DNA from 2 places in the Paenibacillus sp. TSA_86.1 genome. Region 2 is predicted to be linked to the other one. Evidence: riboswitches for the same ligand, from Rfam matches in the RefSeq annotation. Region 2 holds a riboswitch; the other holds the start of a gene.
What was found. A riboswitch is a leader RNA that binds a small molecule or an ion and turns the genes downstream of it on or off. The one in region 2 is predicted to bind glycine.
Positions count from the first base shown of each region.

Region 1: it holds a riboswitch for glycine, as region 2 does, so the genes downstream of both, sdaAB (L-serine ammonia-lyase, iron-sulfur-dependent subunit beta) here and gcvT (glycine cleavage system aminomethyltransferase GcvT) in region 2, are expected to answer to the same signal.

Region 1 covers NZ_JBQZGE010000007.1:139,242-146,624, reverse strand. The annotation lists gene ACUTVW_RS16000 (response regulator transcription factor) at 1-101, opposite strand, end outside; gene ACUTVW_RS15995 (alpha-glycosidase) at 396-2,150, shown strand; gene sdaAA (L-serine ammonia-lyase, iron-sulfur-dependent, subunit alpha) at 2,347-3,303, opposite strand; gene sdaAB (L-serine ammonia-lyase, iron-sulfur-dependent subunit beta) at 3,293-3,982, opposite strand; glycine riboswitch at 4,102-4,239, opposite strand; glycine riboswitch at 4,244-4,418, opposite strand; gene pstB (phosphate ABC transporter ATP-binding protein PstB) at 4,733-5,488, opposite strand; gene pstA (phosphate ABC transporter permease PstA) at 5,502-6,389, opposite strand; gene pstC (phosphate ABC transporter permease subunit PstC) at 6,392-7,327, opposite strand.
Region 2 covers NZ_JBQZGE010000003.1:85,598-92,980, forward strand. The annotation lists gene ptsP (phosphoenolpyruvate--protein phosphotransferase) at 1-717, shown strand, start outside; gene gcvPB (aminomethyl-transferring glycine dehydrogenase subunit GcvPB) at 955-2,436, opposite strand; gene gcvPA (aminomethyl-transferring glycine dehydrogenase subunit GcvPA) at 2,478-3,833, opposite strand; gene gcvT (glycine cleavage system aminomethyltransferase GcvT) at 3,836-4,972, opposite strand; glycine riboswitch at 5,227-5,327, opposite strand; glycine riboswitch at 5,331-5,453, opposite strand; gene gcvH (glycine cleavage system protein GcvH) at 5,797-6,189, shown strand; gene ACUTVW_RS09485 (PTS mannitol transporter subunit IICB) at 6,632-7,383, shown strand, end outside.

The sequences.
Region 1 (7,383 bases), on a different contig from region 2:
CTTCCCAGCCAGACAACCTCATATCCACGTTCCTCCAGATCCTCTCTCACCCATGTTGCAATTTCGACGTCGTCCTCAATGTATAACAGTTTTGTTTTCATCATCTATGTACTCGTTTCCTTTCTATCCTCTTTGGGTTAATGATATATCTGGGCAACGTTGCACAAGCTACAATGTCCGCTTCCTTGACTCGGCAACCATCACTCAATGTCACTCGTTTGGAGTACGCCCTCTCTTTTCATACCTTCATTATAACGCAATCTGCGGTCACGTAATATGAAGCTATATCATTAAGCAATTACGATCTACATATCCTACGTACTATCTTTATCGTTCATTTCTACATCCAATTCTTTTAACATATTACATTTACATCTGACGGGAGGAATTTATACATGCTGCTCGAAGCTATCTTTCATCAACCCAAACGGAACTGGGCTTATGCCTATGATCAGGATACAATCCGTCTGCGCCTGCGTGCCAAAAAAAATGATCTCACCGAGGTTTATGCTCTGACAGGAGATAAATACGCGTGGAAAGAAACCCGGAATAGAGTTCCTCTGACCAAATTCACTTCGGACTCTATGTTTGACTACTACGAAGGGGAAGTAAAGCCGCCATACCATCGGTTAAAGTATGCTTTTCTACTCCAAAGCGAGGATGAACACATCTGGATGACCGAAACGGATTTTCAGGAAGAGGAGCCGGATGATCCGGGCCGCATGTTCCAGTTCCCATATATTCATGCCGGAGCTGTATTTACTCCCCCAGCATGGGTGAAGGATGCCATATTTTATCAGATTTTCCCCGAGCGTTTCGCTAATGGTAATCCTGAAATCAATCCAAAAGAAGTTCAACCTTGGGGCGGTGAACCTACCCCCTTTAATTTCTTTGGTGGTGACCTGCAAGGTGTGATGGATCATCTGGATTATCTCAGCGAACTGGGCATCAATGCCATTTACTTCACTCCGATTTTCGAGGCAACGACCAATCATAAGTATGATACCGAAGACTATCTGCGTGTAGACCGTCATTTCGGTGATGCAGATACAGTAAAACGTTTGGTTAAACTGTGCCATGAACGCGGTATTCGCGTGCTTCTAGACGCGGTGTTTAATCATTCCGGCAAAACGTTTGCCCCGTTCCTCGACGTGCAGAAGCACGGTGCGGAATCCAAATACAAGGATTGGTTCCATGTGCATGAATTCCCGTTGGACGTGAAGGATGGCATTCCGACCTATGAGACATTTGGCTTTGAGCCCCATATGCCTAAGCTGAATACGGAAAATTCCGATGTGAAGGCCTACTTGCTGGAGGTGGCCGAATATTGGATCAAGGAAGTAGGTACCGACGGCTGGCGCCTCGATGTGGCCGATGAAGTGGACGATGCCTTCTGGCGGGATTTCCGCCGGGTCGTCAAGGCAGCCAACCCGGACGCCTATATCCTGGGCGAGATATGGAACGAATCTTCTGCCTGGTTGCAAGGCGATCAGTTCGATGCCGCGATGAACTACCCTTTTACCGCAGCCGTAAATGCTTTCTTTGTGGAAGATAAGATGCACGCCGAACAATTTGCCAACTCCATCGGTCGCCAGTTATCCCGCTATCCACTCCAGGCCAGTGAAGTGGCATTCAACTTGCTTGACAGCCACGATACCCCACGCCTGCTTACGCTATGTGATGGCGATCAACGCAAGATGAAGCTGGCTGCCTTGTTCCAGTTCACTTACATGGGAGCGCCATGCATCTATTATGGTGATGAGATTGGCCTCGACGGCGAACATGATCCCGGATGCCGTAAATGCATGGAATGGGATGAAGCAAGGCAGGATCGGGAGTTACTTCGCTTTTACCAGAAATTGATTGCTCTACGTCATGCTCATCCTGCACTGCGTGCGGAAGGCACGGTTCGTTTCCTGCAAGCCCAAGCGGGCGGAAGTCAGCTCGTCATGGAGCGGCAAAGCGATGAGGAGCGCATCCTGGTTCTATTTAATCGTTCGGAGGAAACTGCCATTGTTGAACTGGAAGCTGGTCATCAGCCATGGAGCGAGCTGTTTGAGGGCAATCATCGCACGGCTCTGGACAACGGTGTGCTTGCTATTGAATTACCCGCCTATGGATATGCAGTTATGCGAACCGAATTAGAATAGACTAGGCGCATTGAAAAAGCCTGAAATAAACTCACCTACCTCATCCTGATACGACGGTCGATAGCCAATAGTTAGCTTAGCTGATCTACGATCCTAAACTAAACTAAAACAAGCGCCCTTCATACCTGAGCTGTTCAGGTTGAAGGACGCTTGTTTACTTTAATTTATTCTAAACCCTCGATCCGGCAAGCTCTGATTACTTACCATCCATTTTCGGTTGTAGTCCTGATGCTTCTGAATCGGTTTCTGATGTCTCTTCCGGCTCTGCCCGCTTCGCCTTAGGTTTCGCCAGCTTCTGCATCATCTTGCGGCCTGTAGGTGTCTGGGCCAGCCCGCCTTGCGCTGTCTCGCGGTGACGGCTTGGCATGGCACTGCCTACCTCCAGCATAACGTCGATCACTTCGTCCGACGGAATGGCACTGCGTACGCCAGCGAGCGCCATATCAGCCGCAGCCAGTGCAGTAACGGCTCCGAGTCCGTTGCGCACAATACAAGGAATCTCTACAAGCCCGGCAACCGGATCACAGATGAGGCCCAGTGTATTTTTCAAAGCCAAGCCCACAGCATGCACGACCTGCTCCGGTGTTCCTCCACGAAGTTCCACCATGGCTCCGGCAGCCATGCCGATCGCAGAGCCAACCTCGGCCTGACAACCACCCTCGGCACCAGAAATAAACGAATTGTTGGCAATAACATAACCGATAGCCCCCGCGCAGAACAATCCATTCACCAGATGTTCATCCGTCCAGCCAAAGCGTTCCTGCGAGCTGATAAACACACCCGGAATGATGCCGCAAGATCCTGCCGTCGGCGTAGCCACGATTCGTCCCATCGAAGCGTTCACTTCCGATACACACAGTGCATAAGCCATGGCAAGGGCAGAAGCATCACCAGAACATGTCTCGCCTTGGCGAATGTATTCGGCCATCTTTTTCCCGTCTCCGCCTGTCAGTCCGCTACGTGAGGTTGTATCTTCTGTAAGTCCTTTACGAACGGCTTCCTTCATCACCTGGTAGTACTCCGACATCTGTTTCACCACGTCGGCTTCCGGTGTATTCGTCTCTTGCACCTGCTCTTCAATCATCAGCTGTGCAATCGTTTTGGACTCCGCAGTGCAGATGGTATTCAATTCATGCAAATGTTTAAACCGCATTCGGATCAACCCCTCTCTTCAGATCAATCACACGAATATTGAGCACATGATCCAGGGAACGCAATCTTTTCAAAATCTCTTCACTTGGCGGAGCATCCATCTCCATTGCAGTAAGCGCTTCACCATCACGGGCTTTCCGATCCACTTGCATATACCCGATGTTCACTCCGGAAGAGCTGATCGTTGAGGTTACGGATGCCAGAACACCCGCTTTATCCGCATGGCGCAAAACAAGTGTCGGGAACTCCCCGCTAATCTGTACGCGAAAATCATTCAGTGCATGCACGGACACACTACCACCGCCGATGGAGGCCCCTGTTAATGAGCATTCCCGTTCGCCGTGCCACAATTCAATCTTGACCGTATTGGGATGAGGGGCCGGCAGACCGCTCGTGTAAAATTCAACCTCCATACCCGCTTCATCTGCATACTGTTCCGCATCCGGTATACGCGGATCATCTGTGACATAATCGAGCAGGCCTCCGATCAGTGCCAGATCCGTTCCGTGTCCCTGATAGGTGTCCGCAAATGAGCCGTATAACGTGAGCCGTGCACGTTCAGGCGTGCATCCTAGCCACTGACGCGCAATTCGGCCCAGTCTTGCAGCACCCGCTGTATGTGAACTGGATGGCCCCGTCATGGACGGACCAATAATTGAAAAAACATCTTTAAATCGCACCTTGTAACCCTCCAATTGGTTTCGTCGTCATCGTCCTCCAAACAAGAAGACCACCATTATGTTCCTGATTTACTGAATGATGACATGAAAAAAGGACAGAAGAAGGCCGTTAGCCCTCTCTCTGTCCTTGATACCTGAGAGTTTCATGATCGCAGCATCGGCTAAAACAGATCAAGTACATTCACATACAAGTCTATTCACCGTGCTGACCCATCATATTCCCCTTGGGTGGCGCTTCTTCCGCGCACTCTCCAGAGTTGCGTCCAACGACGGTACGTTTACCTGAGAGATTAACAGTTATGCCGGGTGCATAACTACTTGCTCCTTCGGTGCCTCAAGCTGGCCTGTATAGTACAGATCTGCATCGATACGATGCATCATATCGATCTATCCCCGTATTTATTCAGCCCGTTTAGGTCTCTCCCGCTCGTTATCATTCGCTGTATTCTGTTCATTCATAATAAAAGTTAATCATTCTGGCATGTATTCAATCATATACAGCGTAATATGCCGCACTGTATATGTCAACAAAAGTGACGTATTGGAAGCCTGCTTTTGGCGTAATACTTCCAAACTATATCTGGTCACATCCGTATCTTGAACCGTACAGACAGAAGATGCGAAGGATATTACTCCCGCTTGTTATATATATGCAATTTTTAAAGGGATTGTTTCAAAATCAACAAATATTCAAATAAAAAAAGCATAACCACCCGAACGTTTCCGCTCGGGCGTTACACTTTCTTATCTTTAACCAAAACGCCCCATAATATATTCCTGCGTCAGACGATTGTCCGGGTTGGTAAAAATGTGCTCCGTCTCACCGTGTTCAATCAGACTACCGAGATAAAAATAAGCCGTATAATCCGAGATGCGCGCCGCCTGCTGCATGTTATGGGTAACAATAACGATGCGTAGCTCCTGCTTCAGCTCCGAGATCAATTCCTCGACTTTACCCGTAGATACCGGATCAAGGGCAGATGCTGGCTCATCGAGCAAAAGAATCTGCGGGTCAACGGACAATGCTCGCGCGATACAGAGACGTTGCTGCTGACCACCCGAGAGTGCCAAGGCCGATTCATGTAGTCTGTCCTTTACTTCATCCCAAAGTGCTGCGCGGCGTAAGCTTTTCTCCACAATCTCATCCAACGCCTTCTTACTCTTCGTACCGCGGTAGCGGGGGCCAAATGCGATATTGTTGTAGATAGACTTATGAAAAGGATTGGGCTTCTGCCACACCATGCCGATCTTCTGACGAAGCTTGATTACATCCGTACCTGGTTCGTTGAGGTCATTACCATCCATCCAGATGTGTCCCTCTGTGCGTGAACCGGCAATCTCATCATTCATCCGGTTCAATGAACGGAGAAATGTCGATTTACCGCAGCCGGACGGCCCAATCAGAGCCGTTACACTGGCTTCGGGAAAAGTCAGGCTGATCTGTTTCACGGCCTGAAAATGTCCATAATATATGCTTAACTGTTCCGTACCAAATGGTATGGCCATGTGGGATTCCTCCTTATTTCGAAGCTGTCATCCGGCGGTATACCACCCGGCCGATCCAGCGTGCACTCAGATTGAATGCCAGTACCAGAATAACCAGCACGGCAGAAGCACCTGCTGCGATTTCTTTGGAATCTGGCCCAATGCCTTCACTGTTGACTTTCCAGATGTGCACAGCCAGTGTTTCCGCAGGACGCAACGGGTTGATCGGTGATCTTGGACTTGTTGGATTCCAGTCCGTAAAGTCCAGTGGTGGACTACTCATACCCGCAGTGAACATCAGCGCTGCCGCTTCACCGAAGATCCGGCCTGAGGCCAGAATCGTGCCCGTAATCAAGCTTGGCAACGCCACAGGCAACAGGATGGACGTAATGATCTTCCATTTGGACAAACCAAGAGCGAGTCCGGCTTCCTTCTGCTCTTTGGGAACGGCACGGAAAGCTTGCTCCGTCGTCCGAACCATCAGCGGCAAGTTGAAGATCGCCAGTGCCATCGCACCCGATAAGAGGGAGAAGCCCAGGCCAAACGTATTGACGATCAGCAAGAGTCCAAACAAACCGATAACGATGGAAGGGAATGATGACAACACTTCGACAACCAGACGGATAAAACTTGTAACTCGACCTGGCTTGGCGTATTCCGCCATATAAATCCCCCCGCCCCAACCGAGCGGAATCGTAATGATCAACGTTAGTACAAGCAAAAAGATAGAGTTAAAGAGCTGCGGTCCAATTCCGCCGCCGCCTTTGAGCAATTGTGGTGCACTCGTCAAGAAGTGCCAGTTGATCTGACCGATCCCCCGGAACAGAATAAATCCGAGTAAACCGAGCAAAAGTACAACAATGAATAAAGCCAGGATCACGATGACTACTGTTGCAATTTTATCTGCTGTTTTTGGCTTCATTCTCATACCCGGTTCCTCCTTTCAAGCAGGCGAACCAGAATGACAAATACAAAGGTCATTACCAGCAGGACAAGCGCCATGCTCCACAATGCATTGTTATGAACAGAACCCATCGTGGTATTACCCATACTCAGGGTGATTACACTTGTTAATGTTGAAGCGGATTCGAGCAAGGATGTCGGTACATGCGGTGCATTACCGATAACCATCTGCACGGCGAGTGCCTCACCGAAAGCGCGAGCCATACCGAGAACAATACCTGTCAACAATGCAGGCAGCACTGTCGGAATGATTACCCGATAGATCGTCTGCCAACGTGTCGCACCAAGCGCGTATGAAGATTCACGCAGACCTTTAGGCAAAGCAGACAACGCGTCTGCCATAATACTTGTTACCGTAGGCAGAATCATCACGGACAATACCAGACATCCGGCTGCAATCCCGATGCCGGCTCCTCCGAAGATGCTTCGCAACATGGGAACAATCACACTCAGACCGATGAATCCGTACACAACGGATGGAATACCGGAGAGCAATTCAATCGCAGGCTGTAAAATCTTTTTACCTTTACCTGGTACAATCTCTGTCATAAAGAGCGCTGCACACAGACTAAGTGGACTTGCAATTAACGCTGCAAGCAAGGTGGTTGTAAAGGAACCGGTGATGAACGGCAATGCACCATAAACCGCAGGCTCGCCTGCCGGATTCCATGTTTTGCCGAATAAGAATTCACGCAGACTTATACCATCCTGGAAAAAGGTTGATAAGCCTTTGGACGCCACAAAATATACGATGGAAAACATGACAACGATCAGGAAAACGACACATATCGACGTGTAGATCCGTCCCGTCCACTCTTCCCAGTAATGTTTCTCTCTCAAGGGCCGGCGTGGTTTCAGCTTATTGTTCATTACCGTTCCCCCTTCGGTCTGTTCCATAACAACCATCCTTCTATAGTAGAATTAATGCAAAATATGGGATAAATTCTGAGCAA
Region 2 (7,383 bases):
ACACTCGACATCGGTGGAGACAAAGAGCTTCCTTACCTGGATCTGCCAAAAGAAATGAATCCATTCCTCGGTTTCCGCGCAGTTCGTCTGTGTCTGGACCGTCTGGATATCTTCCGTACACAGTTGCGTGCTTTGCTTCGTGCAAGTGTACACGGAAACTTGCGTGTCATGTTCCCGATGATCGCAACACTGGGTGAATTCCGTGATGCTAAAGCTGTCCTGCTTGAAGAGAAGGAAAAGCTGGTTGCTGAAGGGATTGCTGTTTCCGACAGCATTCAACTCGGGATCATGGTCGAAATTCCTTCAACAGCTGTAATGGCGGATCAATTCGCCAAAGAAGTGGACTTCTTCAGTATCGGTACCAACGATTTGATTCAGTACACGATGGCTGCTGACCGGATGAATGAACGTGTAGCTTATCTGTACCAACCATACAACCCAGCTATTTTGCGTTTGGTCAAAATGGTTATCGATGCAGCGCATCGTGAAGGGAAATGGGTTGGCATGTGCGGTGAGATGGCAGGAGACGAAACAGCAATTCCATTGCTGCTTGGTCTTGGACTGGATGAGTTCAGCATGAGCGCAACTTCCATTCTGCCAGCGCGTAGCCAGATCACCAAATTGTCCCGTGCGGACATGCAAGCACTGGCTGCCAAAGCTTTGGAAATGCAAACCGCTGAACAAGTGGTTGAACTCGTTCAAAGCATTCAAGCGTAATTTTGCCGGAGCTTCCTCCGGATTTGAGGTTTTCTTTTTCCGATAAAGGGCTGCATTAATACAGCCGATATTGCCGGTGTCCACGATCATGTGGGTACCGGCTTTTTTTCATGGTTAAAGCTTGGCAATGGGAGTTCAGATTAGGGAGAAAAAATCCCCTTGTGGGAATGAGATAAACCCAGAATCTCATCATGCACAAGGGGGAGGGGATTTAAGCAGACTTTCGAGTGAAACTAATTAACTACAAGCACAGTTCAATACAGGTTTGCGCGCTGCAGTCGTTTCATCGAGACGAGTAACTGGTGTGCCGTAAGGGGCGTTGAGCACCAATTCAGGTGTCTCTTCTGCTTCCTTGGCGATGCGAATCATCGTATCAATAAATCCGTCCAGCGTTTCCTTGCTCTCGGTCTCGGTTGGCTCAATCATGATGCACTCCTCGACATTAAGCGGGAAGTATATCGTAGGCGGGTGATAGCCAAAATCGAGCAGGCGTTTGGCTACATCCAGTGTACGAACACCATACTGTTTCAGGCGGCGCCCTGACATAACAAATTCATGTTTGCACACGCCAGGATACGGAATTTCGTAATGAGGTGCCAGGCGAGCCATCATATAATTGGCATTAAGCACAGCGCATTCGGATACACGGCGCAGACCCTCCGGTCCATAGGTACGAATGTAAGCATAGGCACGAACCAAGATACCAAAGTTGCCATAATAGGCTTTGACCCGGCCGATCGATTGATCTCCTTCGTAATCCAGGGCGTACACCCCTTGACCATTTTGAACAACCATCGGTTTAGGTAGGAACGGAATCAAGCGGCTTTTGACACCGACGGGTCCAGCTCCAGGGCCACCACCACCATGAGGCGTGCTCATCGTTTTATGCAAGTTCAGATGTACCACATCAAAGCCCATATCGCCCGGTCGTGTAATGCCCATAATGGCATTGGAGTTAGCACCGTCATAATACAACAGTCCGCCAGCTTTGTGCACGATGGACGCAATTTCTTGAATATCCTTTTCAAACAAACCGAGCGTGTTCGGATTCGTCAGCATGAGTGCGGCGGTATCTGAACCGACAGCAGCACGCAGTGCATCCAGATCGACCAGACCGTCGGCGCGCGACGGAATGGTGACCGTTTCGAATCCGGCTACGGTTGCGCTGGCCGGGTTCGTGCCATGAGAGGAATCGGGCACAATGACTTTGGTACGCAGTTCACCACGGCTTTCGTGATAAGCCCGGATCATCATCAGTCCAGTCCATTCCCCGTGTGCGCCAGCAGCAGGTTGCAGGGTTACGGCATCCATGCCCGTCAGACCTGCAAGATCATTTTGCAAGGTGTGTAGTAATTCGAGAGCCCCTTGCAGGCTTGATTCATGCTGGTATGGATGGATTTTAGCAAAACCGTTATAACGGGCCACATCTTCGTTAATTTTCGGATTATATTTCATCGTGCAGGAACCGAGCGGGTAAAATCCGTTATCTACCCCGAAGTTGCGGCGGGATAATGCGGTGTAGTGGCGAATGACATCAACTTCGAAAACTTCCGGCAACGCTGCCGCTTCGGAGCGAAGCATTTCCCGGGGAATCAGCGTATCTGCTTCCTGACGGGGAACATCACATTCCGGCAGGGAATAAGCCACACGCCCAGGACTGCTTAACTCGAAAATTAATGTCTGTTCGGGAGCAGCAGAGGTTGATGGTTGTGGGCTAATAGTGGCTCCTTCTACTTGTGGGTCAATTCCAGTTTGCTGAGTCACAGCAATCCCTCCAATACACGTGCGAATTCATCAATCTCTTCCTTACTGCGTCGTTCGGTAACGGCAATGAGCATATGTCCGGCGAGCTCCGGATATTCACGTCCAAGTTCATAACCGCCGATGAAGCCTGCATCCAGCAGATTCAGCTGAAGGGCATCTACATCCGTTCCTTCAGGAAGCTGGATAACAAACTCGTTAAACGTAGGGGCCTTATAAGTAAGGCTTACTCCGGGAATGGCTGTTAATGTTTTTAGTGCATAGTGACTCTTCTGCAGATTCAGATCAGCCACATCGATCATGCCCTGCTTTCCCATAGTAGACATATAGACAGAAGCACTAAGCGCCAGCAAAGCCTGATTCGAACAGATGTTGGACGTCGCCTTTTCCCGGCGGATGTGCTGTTCGCGGGCTTGTAGCGTCAGTACGAAGCCGCGTTTGCCGTTGCGGTCCGTTGTCTGACCGACAATTCGGCCAGGGATCCGGCGCATGTGAGCCTGGGACACGGCGAAGTATCCGCAAGTCGGTCCGCCGAGCGAAGCGGCGATTCCAAGGGGCTGCGCATCGCCTACAACGATGTCGGCACCCAGCTTGCCTGGGGCTTCCAGCAAACCGAGCGACAGCGGGTTGGCGCTTACGACGAGCAGGCCTTTGTGCGTGTGCACAAGGTCGGCAGCCTGTTTTACATTTTCCACGGCACCAAAGAAGTTCGGGCTCTGAATCATCACTGCTGCTGTATCCTCCGAAATGGCTGCTTGCAGGGCATCCCAATCAGTCACGCCATCCTTGTAATCAATCTCCACGATCTCCAGACTGAGGCCATGTGCATAGGCCTGCAACACCTGACGTGCTTCTGGGTGAACGGCCCGGGATACGATAAGCTGTTTGCGACGTGTAGCTGCGGCAGCGAGATTGCCTGCTTCAGCAAAAGCCGTTGCGCCATCATACATACTGGCATTGGCTACCGCCATGCCCGTCAGCTCACAGATATACGATTGAAATTCGAAGATCGCTTGCAGTTCTCCTTGGCTGATCTCGGGTTGATAGGGGGTGTATGCCGTGTAGAACTCGGAACGGGAAATGACATGGTTGATGACAGATGGGATGTGATGATCATAGATCCCTGCGCCCAGGAAGCTGGCATGTGTCTCAAAGTTGGCATTCGAGCCAGCCTGCTTCGACATGTGTCGTGTTAACGCATATTCGTCCAGCTTGGAGGACACGGGCAACTCGCCCTGGTACCGAATTTCCTGCGGAATATCTTTGAACAGATCCTCAATTGTTTCTACACCAATCGTAGCGAGCATTGCGCTCTGGTCTTGTTCGGTCATAGGAATGTAGCGGTGCTTGCTCATGCTTACTCAGCTCCTTGGGTAGGGGTCTTTGGCGTACGTGTCCGTTTATGAAAAGGGGTCTTGATGACCTCGGCTTTCAGCTTTTTGCCACGAATCTCAATCTCCAGCGCTGTACCGAGTGCAGTATAGTTGCTGTCAATCAGAGCGAGGCCCAGATTACGTTTCAAGGTCGGCGACTGTGTACCGGTTGTCACTTCACCAATCTGAACGCCATCCGCATAGATGGGGTAATGTGGACGCGGAATGCCGCGCTCCAGCACTTCGATTCCAATTAGCTTGCGGGCAGGGCCGTCATTTTTTTGCTGAAACAAAGCTTCGTGTCCGATAAAAGGCCCGGCGTTCAGTTTCACAAACATGCCCAGCCCTGCCTCCAGTGGAGAGACGGTTGGTGATAATTCCTGACCGTATAAAGGCAACTTCGCTTCGAATCGCAGTGTATCGCGTGCACCAAGTCCTGCTGGAACGAGGCCCACATCAGCACCTGCTTTCATTAGCCCGTTCCATACAAGTGCAGCCTGTTCCGCTGCAACATACAGCTCAAAGCCATCTTCGCCGGTGTAACCGGTTCGTGACAGCAACAGTCGTACTCCGCATACCTCGGCATTCTGTACGAAGCGGAACGGTTCGATGGAGGCGGCATCCACCTCTGAACCTGTAACTTTAGCCAGAATATCGACCGCTAAAGGACCTTGTAACGCCAGTAATGCCGTTTGCTCGGAATCGTTAGTCATGTTCACGCCCGGTATAATGTGCTCCTGAAACCATGCCCAATCTTTGTCGATATTGGAGGCATTGACGACCAGCATGTAGTGTTGTTCTGCGAGTTTATAGATGAGCAAGTCATCCACTACACCGCCATCGGGATAACACATCAGCGTGTATTGGGCCTGACCTGATCCTATTGCGGTCACATCATTAGTCATCATGCGCTGCAAAAAGGCTTCCGCCTGTTCACCCGTTACGGTGAATTCGCCCATATGGGATACATCGAACAGCCCGGCGCGCTCTCGCACAGCTTCATGTTCCTTTTGAATACCGCTAAATTGCACCGGAAGCTCCCAGCCACCAAAATCAATACAACGTACACCTTCATATTGCGCATATAGGGGGAAGAGTGGTGTTCTTAACAAATCGGACATCCAATCACCTCGTCATGGGCCTCAAGCGGGCCGAATATAGAAAAGTGAATCTGTTAACCGGGTTTCAATTTAATTCGATTCAATTCCGTCATGTAACAAGTACAGTCATAAGTAAAGTCATAAGTATTTGATTAGTCGTTTATAAAGGCACGCTGCCGGGTAGACGATTCTAAATCCTGCATTTCATTTTTTGGGAAAAAGGAAAAGGACAGGCCAAAGAACCGGCATGCCAAGTAGCACGCTGTATTCTTAGGCTCTGTCCCTTGTACCTGAGAGTTACCCCGCCGTATGTTCAGACAGGTTTCCCCTTGGGTGATCATAACGTCCAGACCGGACGATTAGATGCTCTCCAGAGTTGCGTCCTGTAAAAGTCCTTTTGCCTGAGAGATTCGCCCCCGCTTGTCGGTGGTTTACTCCTTCGGCGCCGCCTCATGCACATCCCCAAACCGGGTGTACGGGCAATCTCTCCCTTTACATTCATCCGCGGTTCATACGTAGTCCAATAACTTCAGTTGCTCTTATCATTAAAACGTGAATCGACTGTTGATGTCAAGAACGATATCATTAAACTTATATAAAATACGAATATTTTTTAATTTGAAAACGTCAATGTTCGTATATTTGAAAAGAGTGCGCTTACTATGTTAATATTCACCAGTATATGCAGAAAGAGTGGTGTGAGGTTACACAAGGTAAGATATGAATTTCAAATTAATTGTGAGCTATATTGACATTTGAATCCGAAATATCATACGCTGTTGTTTGGGAAAAAGGTGAAGGTCAAAGAACGCATGCACTCATTAATGAAAGCGAGGCGGATATCGATGAGCGAATTGAGAAATGATTTCCTGTACAGTGAAGAGCACGAATGGGTGCAAACCGTAGGGGAGGATACCGTACGTATTGGCATTACCGAGTTCGCACAGCATCAGCTGGGTGACATTGTGTTTGTAGAGTTGCCTGATCTTGAAGCCAGTGTAAAAGCAGAAGACAGCATCGGCACGATTGAATCGGTCAAAACGGTGTCGGATCTGTTCTCACCCGTCAGCGGTACGATTATTGCAGTCAATGAAGCTTTACAGGACTCGCCAGAACTGGTGAATAGCTCTCCTTATGAAGATGGCTGGATGATTGAAATCCGTGTGGATGGAGATGTAACAGCTGCTTTAGCTACATTGCTGAATGCGGACGCATACCGTAAACATACGGAGGAGTAAATAAGGCTGAAACACCGAGTCTATTTGTACTTATGGACATATATATAATCACATATGAATAGATCATTTTATCTTCAAACCTGTGTGAGCTGTATAGCTTATGCAGGTTTTTTGATGTGTTTTTCGTGCGTATGGGTGAGTGTTCAAGTAGAAGTGACGTAGATTTCATGAATAAAAAGAGTTCAAATCGACCAAGCTATTTTATTGCTTTGCATGTTGTATATGAACAAAGTCATAGGCAGAGTAATCCTTGTATATCAAGGATTTGATCATATATTCCTACTAAAAAACGATTACATAATCTAATGTTGTCATCATTATTCATGACGAAAGTACGCTTTCATTTGATTGAACAGGAGAGGTTTCTCGCTTAGGATAACAGCAGGGGAAGCATGATACCCCTTTCATATTGATAATGACTTGATCCAAGGAGGATAAACCAATGAGTAATTTGGACCAAATGTCCAATTCTAAGGGTGGAATACGTGTAGGTGTGCAACGATTCGGACGGTTCTTGAGCGGTATGGTTATGCCGAATATGGGTGCATTTATTGCTTGGGGACTGATTACCGCGATGTTTATTAAAACAGGGTGGTTCCCAAATGCAACGTTAGAACAACTCGTAGGTCCAATGATTAATTATTTGCTGCCACTCTTGATCGGTTATACCGGAGGTACGATGGTCCATGGTCAGCGTGGTGGTGTCGTTGGTGCGATTATGACCATCGGTGTGATTGTAGGTAGTGACATTCCAATGTTCCTTGGTGCAATGATTGCGGGACCGCTCGGAGCATGGGTCATCAAGAAGTTCGACAAGTCCATTGAGGGTAAGATCAGAGCCGGATTTGAGATGCTGGTCAACAACTTCTCGGCAGGAATCATCGGTGGAATTTTGGGCATTATCGCATTACTCGGGATCGGGCCGGCAGTAGAGGCGATCAGCAAGGTATTATCTGCGGGTGTACAGGGTCTAATGAACCTCGGCTTGCTGCCACTGGTGAACCTGATTATTGAACCGGGTAAAGTATTGTTCCTAAATAACGCGATTAATCATGGTATTTTGACACCGATTGCAACAGATCAGGCAAGAGAACTGGGCCAATCCGTTCTTTACATGCTTGAGTCTAACCCGGGACCGGGACTAGGTATTTTGCTTGCTTACTGTTTCTTCGGTCGTGGAATGGCGAAATCTTC